Regions from separate parts of the Halomonas terrestris genome, predicted to be linked through region 1. Evidence: predicted binding sites of a transcription regulator. Region 1 holds the regulator's gene; the other holds the start of a gene.
The links. Region 1 encodes sigma-54, which starts transcription at its own class of promoters, with help from an activator protein. Its sites were predicted from a motif close to TGGCACNNNNNTTGCTNT; they were not measured.
Positions count from the first base shown of each region.

Region 1 (5,580 bases):
AAGATCAGGTCCACCGGCTCGCCATCGACGGCATCGAAGTCGATGGGCTCGGCCAGCTTCAGGAAGCCGGCGATGGGCGCCTTGCAGTGAGGATCGCGGGCATGGGGGATGGCGACACCATTGCCGATCCCCGTGCTGCCAAGCCGTTCGCGGCCGATCAGGCGGCCGAAGACTTCCTGGCTGTCGAGACTCGGGGTGTTCTGGGCGATGAAGGTGCTGAAGAACTCCAGCACCCGCTTCTTGCTCCCCCCGGGCACCCCGAAGAGGGTGCGCTCGGGGGGCAGGATGGCTTCGAGTGTCATGGTGGATCAGCGGGCGCCGGCGCCCTGGGCGCGGGCCTGGACCTTCTCCTTGTGCTTGACGAGCTGGCGGTCAAGCTTGTCGGCGAGGGCGTCAATGGCGGCGTACATGTCGCCGTCCATGGCCTCGGCATGCAGATCGGCACCGGCGGCATGCAGGGTGCAGGCGGCCTGTTGCCTCTCCTTCTCCACGGAGAGCGTGACCTGCACGGTGGTGATGTTGTCATAGTGGCGTTCCACGCGAGTGAGCTTCTCGTTCACATAGTCACGCAGGGCGTCGGTCAGTTCCACATGATGGCCGGTGATGTTGACTTGCATGACACGCTCCTTCGTCCTTCGGTTGGTGCTTCGATTGTAACCCTTTTTCCTGCCGTGCAAACCCCCTGTGGAGGGCGTTGCACCCGACCGCTGATGCGGGTCATGCAAGGGATCGGAATTCCATCGCTGGAGGGGCGCTCACGCCGGGGTCCGGGAATCATCTCAGCCGCTTGCGCTCGCTGGAGGAGGGGATGCCCATGGCCTCGCGGTACTTGGCCACCGTCCTGCGCGCCACCTTGATGCCGGCCTCGTCGAGCAGGGTCACCAGCTTGCTGTCGGAGAGCGGCTTGCGCGGCGGCTCCTCCTGGATCAGCTTGCGCAGCCGGGCGCGGATCGCCGTGCTCGAGTGGGCATCGCCATCGCCGTTGCCGACCTGGCTGGAGAAGAAGTACTTCAGTTCGAAGACGCCGCGGGGGGTATGGATGAACTTCTGGGTGGTGACCCGCGAGATGGTCGATTCGTGCATCTCCACGGCCTGGGCGATGTCGGCCAGTATCAAGGGCTTCATCGCCTCCTCGCCCTGCTCGAGGAAGTCGAGCTGGCGGGCCATGATCTCGCGCCCCACGCGCAGCAGGGTGTCGTTGCGGCTCGAGAGGCTCTTCATCAGCCAGCGCGCTTCCTGCAGGTGATCCTTGAGGAACTGGTTGTCCTGGCTCTTGTCCGCGCGGCGAATCAGCGCCGCATAGTCGGGCTGGATCCGCAGTCGCGGCAGGGCCTCGGGGTTGAGCTCCACCTGCCAGCCGTGCCGGTCGTGGCGAGCGACCAGGTCGGGAATGACGTAGTCGCTGCCGGATTCCGAATAGCGACTGCCCGGCCTCGGGTCGAGTGAGCGGATCAGGGCGATGACCTCGTCGAGGGCGTCGTCGTCGAGGCCCAGGCGGCGCTTGAGCAGGCGTCGGTCGTCGCCGGCCAGTGCCTCGAGGAACTGGCGGACCAGGCGGCGCGCCTGGGGCAGCAGCGGGGTGTCGTCGGGCAGGACGGCGAGCTGCAGCATCAGGCATTCCCGCAGGTCCCGGGCGAAGATCCCCGTGGGCTCGAATTGCTGCAGCCGCAGCAGTACCTGCTCCACCTCGCGGCCCTTGAGCCCCTCGAGGCCCTGGCTCCTGAGGCCGTCGCGCAGTTCGTCGAGGGACTGGCCCAGGTAGCCGGCACCGTCCACGGCATCGATCAGGCTCTCGGCGATGTGCCGCTGGCGTTCGTTCAGGTCGGTCATCGCCAGTTGCCAGGCGAGATGACCCTGCAGGCTCTGGCCATCGGCCTGGCGCTCGAAGTCGGGGCCCTCGCCGCTGCCGGCGGGCGTGCCCAGGTCCTGGTAGGTGTCGGACCAGTCGCTGTCGACCGAGAGCTCGTCGGGGATCTCGCTGGCCCAGTCGTCGTCGGGCGTCTCGCTTGTCTCCTGCTCGCCGAAGTCATCGTCGAGCTCCAGCATGGGATTGGCTTCCAGCGCCTGCTGGATCTCCTGGCGCAGGTCCAGGGTGGAGAGCTGCAGCAGGGCAATGGCCTGCTGCAACTGGGGGGTCATGGTCAGTTGGGTGCCGACGCGAAGTTGCAGGGATGCTTTCATGGCCACGAGAGGTGTGTACTCATTCGCCGGAAAACCTCACCCTAGCCCGCCGGGGGTCGTGTTGCAAGTCGTTTATTAGCAAAAAGCGTGCCAACGGCAATTTTCATGCCGTCACATAATATCGGCATTCTTGTCATAAGGTTACAATGGTGTTTCAGAGGCGAAAGTCCTCGCCGAGATACACTTCGCGTACCCGCTGGTTGGCGAGGATCGCCTCGGCGTTGCCCTCCGCGATGATCTGCCCGTCGCCGACGATGTAGGCGGTATCGCAGATGTCGAGGGTCTCGCGCACATTGTGGTCGGTGATCAGCACGCCGATGTCGCGTGCCTTGAGCTGGCGGATGATGCCCTTGATCTCGCCCACCGAGATGGGGTCGACCCCGGCGAAGGGCTCGTCGAGCAGGATGAAGGCGGGCTCCATGGCCAGGGCCCTGGCGATCTCCACCCGCCGTCGTTCGCCGCCGGACAGGCTCATGCCGAGATTGTCACGGATGTGGGTGACGTGGAAGTCCGCGAGCAGCTCCTCCAGGCGAGCCTGGCGGCCGGCGCGATCGAGGTCGCGGCGGGTCTCGAGGATCGCCATGATGTTGTCGGCCACCGAGAGCTTGCGGAAGATGGAGGCCTCCTGGGGCAGGTAGCCGATGCCGGCCCGGGCCCGCTCGTGCATGGCCGCCCTCGACAGGTCCTGCCCATCGATGTGGACCTCGCCGGCATCGGCGCGCACCAGTCCGACGATCATGTAGAAGGAGGTGGTCTTGCCGGCGCCGTTGGGTCCGAGCAGGCCGACGATGCTGCCCTGGCCGATGGTCAGGCTGATGTCATGCACCACGCGGCGACGCTTGTAGCTCTTGGCCAGGTGGTTGGCGCGAAGTGTCTTCATGTCGTCCCTTACTGCTCGGGCTGCAGGGTCATGCGTACGCGCTGTCGCTCCTCGACACCCTCTGCCTCGGCGCGGGCCTGGACCACGCGGCGATCGAGGAAGTACTCCAGGTAGCCGCCATCGAAGGTGTCGCCGCCCTGGTGCAGCTCGGCGCGGTCGATGAGCTCCACCCGTCGCTCGGCGACGTAATAGACGATGGTGCGTCCCCAGCCGCGCACCAGCGGCTCGTCCGGCGCGGGCTGCTGCTCGATGTAGGCGCGCTCGCCGGTGGCGATGGCGTGGGAGAGTTCGCCGGCAGCGTTGCGGCGGATCTCGACCCGGTCACCGGTGAGATGCATGCTGCCCTGCCGGATGTCCACGTCACCGGTGTAGATGGCGGTGCCGGCTCGGTCATCGAGATCGAGCCGATCGGCCTCCACCTCGATCGGGGCGCTGGCGTCGCCCTCCAGGGCCAGCGCCGGGGTCGTCGCCAGGGCCATGGCCATGCACGCCAGGCCGAGCAGTGCCGGGAGCAGCGGGGGGGCGTGGGACAGTCGCTTCATGGCTCGGGGTCCTCGTCGGTGTCGGGGTGCGTCTCGGGGGGATGGTGGCCCCGGACATTGTCTGTCAGGCGGGCGCGATTGTCATGGATCCAGGCATCGAAGCGCTCGCCGCTCATGCGCTGGGGAGGCTGGCGCAGCAGTGCCGGGGTATCGCTCCAGGCGTGACCGGTGTCGGCATCGAAGTGGAGGATGTCGGTGTCCAGCTGCCAGCGCTCCTCGGGGGCGTGCAGGCGGGCGTCCCCGGACAGGGTCAGGGGGTTGCCCCCGGCCCCCAGGGTGCCGATCTCGCCATGGCCGAACCAGGTGCGCCCCGAGCTGTCGATCAGTCTCGCCTCCGGGGTCTGCATGCGCGTGACGTCGTCGTGGGGGGTGTGCACCAGGCGTGGCGTGACGAGGCGCTGGTGGGCCCGGCCCTCGGCGTCGAAACGGGTCAGGCGGGCCCCCTCGAGGAAGTAGTCGGGCTCCCCGGCCTCGTCGCGGGGCACCGGGCCGGGTTCGCGCACGCTGCGCTGGTCGAGCAGGGCGAGCACCCCGCCGAGTGCCAGCAGCAACAGCAGCAGCCAGATCCGGAACGAGGGGCGCGGCAGTCGCAGCGCCATGGCGTCAGTCGGCCCCGTGGAGATAGGTGTCGATCACGGCATCCCAGTGCCCCTGGGCCTGCAGCAGGGTGTCGCAGATCTCGCGCACCGCGCCGTGGCCGCCGGCACGCTCGGTGACCCAGTCGGCATGCTTGCGGATATAGGAGGGCGCGCCCGGCACGCTGATGCCCACGCCGGCACGCTTGATGGCACCCACGTCGGGCATGTCGTCGCCGCAGTAGGCCACCTGGTCCAGCTCGAGGTCGAGTTGGCGACACAGTTCACGCAGCCTGGGCAGTTTCTTCTCGACGCCCTGGTAGACATGCTTGACGCCAAGGGCGGCGGCGCGACGGCTCACCATGGGGGAGTCGCGACCGGTGATCAGCGCGACCTCGAGACCGGCGCGCTTGAGCAGCTTGATGCCATGGCCGTCCAGGGTGTGGAAGGCCTTGATCTCGATTCCGTCGGCCTGGAAGTAGAGGCGGCCGTCGGTGAGCACGCCGTCCACGTCCATGGCCAGCAGGCGTACACGGCGCAGGCGGTCCACCAGCTGGGTGTCGAGCAGAGGAGAATCGAGGGTCATGGGGGCTCCTTGGTTGAGAGGGGCGTCAGATCACGCCGCTGGCGAGCAGGTCGTGCATGTGCAGGGCACCGACCGGTCGCCCCGCGTCGTCGACCACGGCCAGGGCGGTGATGCGGTTGTCTTCCATGATGCGCACCGCCTCGGCGGCCAGGATATCGGCGGTGATCCGCTTGCCGGGGCGCGTCATGACGTCGTCGACGGTCAGGTCGGAGAGGTCCGAGTGCTGGTCGAGGGTGCGGCGCAGGTCGCCGTCGGTGTAGACGCCGGCCAGCCGCCCGTCGCCGTCGACCACGCAGGTGAAGCCCAGCCCCTGGCGGGTGATCTCCAGCAGGGCGTCGCGCAGCGGACTGCCCAGCGGCACCGAAGGCAGGCGGCTGCCCTGGTGCATCAGGTCGCCGACCCTCAGCAGCAGGCGCTTGCCCAGGCTGCCGCCGGGATGGGAGCGGGCGAAATCCTCGGCGGTGAAGCCGCGGGACTCCAGCAGCGCCACCGCCAGGGCATCGCCCAGGGCCAGGGACGCGGTGGTCGAGGAGGTGGGGGCCAGGTCCAGCGGGCAGGCCTCGCGTTCGACACCGGCGTCGAGGTGGGCCTCGGCGTGGCGGGCCAGGGTCGAACCCGGGCGGCCGGTCATGCTGATCAGCGGCGTGCCCATGCGCTTGAGGAGCGGCAGCAGGGCGGTGACCTCGGCGGTCTCGCCGGAGTTCGACAGTGCCAGCACCACGTCCCCCGGGGTGATCATCCCCAGGTCGCCGTGGCTGGCCTCGCCCGGATGGACGAAGAAGGCCGGTGTGCCGGTGCTGGCGAGGGTGGCGGCGA
Region 1 covers NZ_JBMHFZ010000023.1:22,470-28,049, forward strand. The annotation lists gene ptsN (PTS IIA-like nitrogen regulatory protein PtsN) at 1-302, opposite strand, end outside; gene hpf (ribosome hibernation-promoting factor, HPF/YfiA family) at 309-617, opposite strand; gene ACOMD9_RS17975 (RNA polymerase factor sigma-54) at 775-2,187, opposite strand; gene lptB (LPS export ABC transporter ATP-binding protein) at 2,336-3,061, opposite strand; gene lptA (lipopolysaccharide transport periplasmic protein LptA) at 3,070-3,603, opposite strand; gene lptC (LPS export ABC transporter periplasmic protein LptC) at 3,600-4,202, opposite strand; gene ACOMD9_RS17995 (KdsC family phosphatase) at 4,207-4,764, opposite strand; gene ACOMD9_RS18000 (KpsF/GutQ family sugar-phosphate isomerase) at 4,790-5,580, opposite strand, start outside.

Region 2 (5,580 bases), on a different contig from region 1:
CGCACCCGGGGCAACACGTCCTCGCGCCGGATGGTCGGCGGAATCGTCCAGGTCGGGTTGACGGTCAGGTGGGTGATCTCGGAGCGCAGCGACGGCGTGCGCCGGTAGGGCCGCCCCACCACGATGCGCGAACGCCAGATCTCGCCGCCGGGGCGGAAGTAACTGAGCTGATAGCCGGCGATGTCCACCAGCACGAAGGCCTCGGGCAGGCCGTGCAGCAGCCAGCGTGCCCGCTCGAGATTGAGGCGGATCTGGTCGATGCGCACTTCCACTGGCACGTTGAGCGCCCTGCGGGTCTGGGGCCCCACGATGCCGTCCACCTCCAGCAGGTGCCGACGCTGGAAGCGCCGCACCGCCGCTTCCAGCCCCTCGTCATAGTGGCGCGGATCCGGGGCCTCCAGTTCGGCACCGGGGAAGGCGGCGATATCCGCGGCCATCACCTCCAGCTCGCCGATCACCGCCAGTCGCTCGCGCAGCAGTACCACGTCGTCATCGATGTCGCCCGGGCGCAGCGAGCGCTCCCTGGCCGGCAGGCTCGGCCATCCACCCAGGCGTTCGATGTTGCGATAGCGGGCCAGGCCGGTACGCAGCCGCTCGTAGGGCGCATAGGCGGGGCGCACCTCGGCGAAGGCCTGCTCGAAGCGCTGGGCGTCCACGGCCCGGGAGAGCGCCGCCAGGTCGAGTGGCGGAGCGGCGATCGGGACTTCCCAGCCGGGATCGATGTCGTGGGGATCCAGCTTGCCGCGCTGCAGGTGCCGCAGGGCGGTCAACAATACCCGGCTGGCGTACAGGTCGAAGCGCGCCTGCCGCTCGAGGTCCGCCTCGCTCTCGTGGGCCTGCCGATGGCCGGCCACCAGGGCGTCCGGTCGATAATCCCCGGGGATCAACCCATCGCCATCCAGGGTATGCAACGCCGCGGCAAAGGCGGCCACCGTGCGGGAATCGCGCCAGGCCGGGCGCTGGTCGCGCACGTCATAGAAGGCCTGGAGTTCATCGCCCCGCTCGGCCAGCAGCTCGGCGATGGCGGCCGCGAGTGGCGATGCCGCCTCGGCCTGCTCCTGCCCCGCGGCCGGGCCCGCCAGCGCGAACAGGACCAGCAGCCAGGCGATCAGGAAGCTCATGCTTCCGCGAGCGTGCGTCATACGAAACTCCTGCGTTGATGGAGGCGCCTGGTCATCCCGGCCCTCATGGGCATAATAGTGCCAGACCGGGGGCCACAGGGAAGCAGGCCCCATTCTCGTGCCGGATCGAACGCCACAGGTACTCCATGATGCGCTCCCTGCTTCCACTGATGGCCGGCTCGCTGCTGGTCGCCCTGCCCGCCACCGCCGACGACTTCCTCGCCCAGGCACTGCATCCCGACCAGTTCAGCGCCCCGCCCCTAGAGCACACCCTGACCCGCCTGGCGCCCAATGCCGACCCCCGGGTGCTGGAACTGGCGGCCAGCGCCCTGGCCTGCGCGGCTCCCGACGCCGGCCGCCTGGCGGTGATCGACTACTCGCTGCCTTCCACCGAACCCCGCCTGTGGGTGTTCGACCTGGACCGGGAGGAGCTGATGTTCGAGGAGTTGGTCTCCCATGGCCAGGGCTCCGGCGATGCCGAGGCCACGCGTTTCTCCAATATCCCGGAGAGTCATCAGTCGAGCCTGGGACTGTTCCGTACCATGAACAGCTACTATGGCCGCAACGGCTACTCGCTGCGCCTCGAGGGGCTGGAGCCAGGCGTCAATGACCTCGCCTACCAGCGCGCCATCGTCATCCACGGGGCGGACTACGTCAGCGAGGCCTTCATCGAGCAGACGGGCCGGCTGGGCCGCAGCCATGGCTGTCCGGCGGTTCGCCAGGAAGTGACCTACCCGCTGATCGACAGCATCAAGGAGGATCATTACCTGTTCGCCTACTACCCCGACCCGGAATGGCTGGAGGGTTCCACCTTCCTGGCCTGTGACCGCGACGATCGCCGACTGGCCATGAACTAGCCTCCGGCACCAGAAGGGGGCAAGGCGGCCCCGAATTGCGCGCTCCTGCACCGCCACGGGCGCCCTGGCCTACCGGCCAGGGCGCCTTTTTCTTTATAAATATCTGAAACAGCTAGAAAAGATCCACACTGGCAACATGCTTGCTTGGTGGTAGTCAGTCACTGGTAGGCGTGGACCAGGCTCCCCGTGCCAAGGAATGGGAGTACGAGTGCGTCGAACCTGACCTTCAACGCTGAAGGACACGTTCCCGGATTCGCTACCATCCAACGCGAGGCCTGACCCATGGAAATTCTCGACAAGGCCAACAGGATTCGCCTGTTGCACTTCAGTTCCCCCCAGATGCGCGCCTTCCACTTCTCGTGGTTCGCCTTCCATATCTGCTTCTTCGGCTGGTTCGGCATTGCCCCCCTGATGGCGGTGGTCCGGGAGGACCTCGCCCTCACCCAGACCCAGATCGGCAACACCATCATCGCCTCGGTGGCTATCACCGTGGTCGTGCGGTTGCTGATCGGCGTGCTCTGCGACCGCATCGGTCCGCGCAAGGCCTACACCGGCCTGCTGATCCTCGGCTCGATTCCCGTCATGGGCATCGGTCTCGCCAACAGCTTCGAGACCTTCCTGCTGGCGCGCCTGGCCATCGGGGCCATCGGTGCCTCCTTCGTGATCACCCAGTACCACACCACCATGATGTTCGCCCCCAATGTGGTGGGTACCGCCAACGCCACCAGTGCCGGCTGGGGCAACCTGGGCGGCGGCACCACCCAGATCCTGATGCCGCTGATCTTCTCCGGCCTGCTGATGCTCGGCGTCAGCGAGACACTGGGCTGGCGGCTGGCCATGGTGGTGCCCGGCGTGGTGCTGTTCATCACCGGCATCTGCTACTACCTGTTCACCCAGGACGCCCCCAACGGCAACTTCGAGGACCTGCGCGCCCGGGGCGAGCTGCCGCCGGCCAACGGCGACAGCGGTGCCGGCCAGACCTTCCTGGCCGCCGCCAGGGATCTCCGCGTCTGGGCACTGTTCGTGGTCTATGCGATCTGCTTCGGTGTCGAGCTGACCATCAACAACATCGCCGCCATCTACTTCTTCGACCACTTCGACCTGACCCTGGCCACCGCCGGCATGATCGCCGGCCTGTTCGGCCTGATGAACGTCTTCGCCCGCACCATGGGGGGCGTCTTCTCCGACCTCTTCGCCCGCAATGGTGGCCTCAAGGGGCGGGTGCGCTGGCTGTTCATCGCCCTGGTCTGCGAGGGCATCGCCCTGGTCGCCTTCTCGCAGATGCATGTGCTGTCGTACGCCATCGGCATCATGCTGGTGTTCAGCCTCTTCGTGCAGATGGCGGAAGGCGCCACCTATGGCGTGGTGCCCTTCATCAACAAGAAGGCCCTGGGCGCCGTGGCCGGGATCGTCGGCGCCGGTGGCAACGTGGGCGCCGTGGCCGCCGCCTTCCTGTTCCGCACGGAGGCCCTCACCTACCAGCAGGGGCTCTTCTACCTGGGCCTGACCGTGCTGGTGCTGGCCTCCTGCGCCCTGCTGGTGCGCTTCTCGGCCGAGACCGAGGCCGAGGAAGCCGCTGCCTACCAGGATGCCATCGGCGAGGATACCGGTGCCGGCGCCCTGTCGCTGCGCTGATCCCCCTCCCCGCTCCACGCCTGTGCCGCCGCCCTGCGGGGCGGCGGTGTAGCGTCTCGACCAGAGTGCCGACGAGTGCGACGGGAGAATGCCGTCATCAACGCCTAGACTGCATGAGATGGCCGGCGGCGGAGCCGGCCACTTCCTTCACATGGACCGAGCAGGAGGCGCGCATGAAGGATGCCATGACAGCACGCGGCAGTTGCCTGTGTGGTGCCGTACAGCTGGCCGTCGAGGCCGGCCGACAGAACATCGGGGCCTGTCACTGCCAGATGTGCCGTACCTGGGGAGGCGGGCCCTTGCTGGCCCTGGAGACCGTCACCCGGGTGGAGATGGAGGGCGAGGAGCATGTCACCGTCTACCCCTCGTCGGACTGGGCCGAACGCGGCTTCTGCCGCCACTGCGGCACCCATCTCTTCTACCGGCTGAAGAGCGGCGACCACTACGCGATTCCGGTGGGCCTGGTCGATGGCGGTGAAGCCTGGACCTTCGACACCCAGATCTTCATCGACGAGAAGCCGGCCTTCTACGCCTTCGCCAACACGACGAAGGATCTCACCGGCCAGGAGGTCTTCGACGCCTTCCAGGGCAAGTCCGATACCTGAATTCCGCATGGCCGCAGGTCCGACCTCACTCCGACGAGCCGGCCGGGCAATCATGCCATGGCCGGCCCCCTCCTTCGGCATGGCTGCCGGCCCTTGCGCCCCGCCACGGGGTCAGGGCCACTTCTCGCCGGCCGAGCCCCCTCCGCGGTATCACCGACACCATCCTGCAGGCGGCAGCCATCTGGCACCGGCAGCCGTAACACCTTGGTGGCTGGATGATCGGGCATCACCATTTTTCTCATCCGGTCATCTGTAGATGAACAGTCCCTCCTCGCCAGTATCTCTCCAAGCAAATGAAATCAGTGTCATTTCACCTAATCACTCGAAATGCTTGCCCGTGATGCCCGCATCGCCGAAACGTAACCTGACTTTACAGTACTGAAATAAAGGTCAACACTTCACGATATTTCGGCCGCCTGGAGATTCCCCCTTCGAACAGGGGATGAGGTTTCTAGTGCCATCACTATACCCGTAACGAGAGCACTATCGAATACGCCAGCATGACAAACCTACCCTACCTTCGCTGACGCATTCAGCGAGGTACTCAATGTCGAGACAACCAGGACCATACCCCATGGCGCCGGGATGACATTGCACACTCGATGCCTGGATAACCCTGGATCATGGCTGTCACGACACGGGAAGCGACAATGATGAAGGACACATCACGGCAGCTGCTGCTGGTGGGAGATCGGCGTCTATCAAAAGCGATCATGGCAACCATGACCCCCTACCAATGGTCCCTTGATCATGCCGAGGATCCTGCCGGTGCAGAAAGGCTGTTGCTGGGGGAGCGCCACATGATCGGGCTCATTCTCATGGATGACCATTCTCCCCTCCATGACATCGAAAGACTGGTCAATTCCGGAAGAATGCTCTGGATCGCCCTGGTCGAAAGACAGGCACTGCTGCTGGATGGAATTCGCCAGCTGATCTCCCGGCTTTTCCATGCCTACCTGACGCTCCCCCTGGATGCGGATAGAACCCATCACCTCCTGGAAAGCGCACGGGAGATGGCCAGCATCATGCCTGACGAGGGAGCCGGCGCTCCCCCCTCCCTCAAGGCGGAGAACGAGTATTGCATGGTCGGTGATTCCGTCACCATCCGCCGACTCTACCGCGACATCGGCAAGATCGCCTCGGTCGATGCACCGGTACTGATCACCGGAGAGTCGGGAACCGGCAAGGAGCTGACGGCACGCGCCATCCACGAGCACTCACCTCGTCGCAGCGGTCCCTTCAATGCCGTCAACTGCGGCGCCCTCCCCTCGGGCATCATTCAATCGGAACTCTTCGGCCACGAGAAGGGCGCCTTTACCGGCGCCACCCAGCGCAAGATCGGGATCATCGAGTCCTCCTCCA
Region 2 covers NZ_JBMHFZ010000004.1:180,307-185,886, forward strand. The annotation lists gene ACOMD9_RS06340 (L,D-transpeptidase family protein) at 1-1,142, opposite strand, end outside; gene ACOMD9_RS06345 (murein L,D-transpeptidase catalytic domain family protein) at 1,268-1,978, shown strand; gene ACOMD9_RS06350 (NarK family nitrate/nitrite MFS transporter) at 2,261-3,613, shown strand; gene ACOMD9_RS06355 (GFA family protein) at 3,787-4,218, shown strand; partial or broken gene ACOMD9_RS06360 (VpsR-related response regulator) at 4,872-5,141, shown strand; gene ACOMD9_RS06365 (sigma-54 interaction domain-containing protein) at 5,244-5,580, shown strand, end outside.
Region 2: a site for sigma-54 is predicted at 2,108-2,125, ahead of ACOMD9_RS06350 (NarK family nitrate/nitrite MFS transporter). Genes of this name have one in related genera too.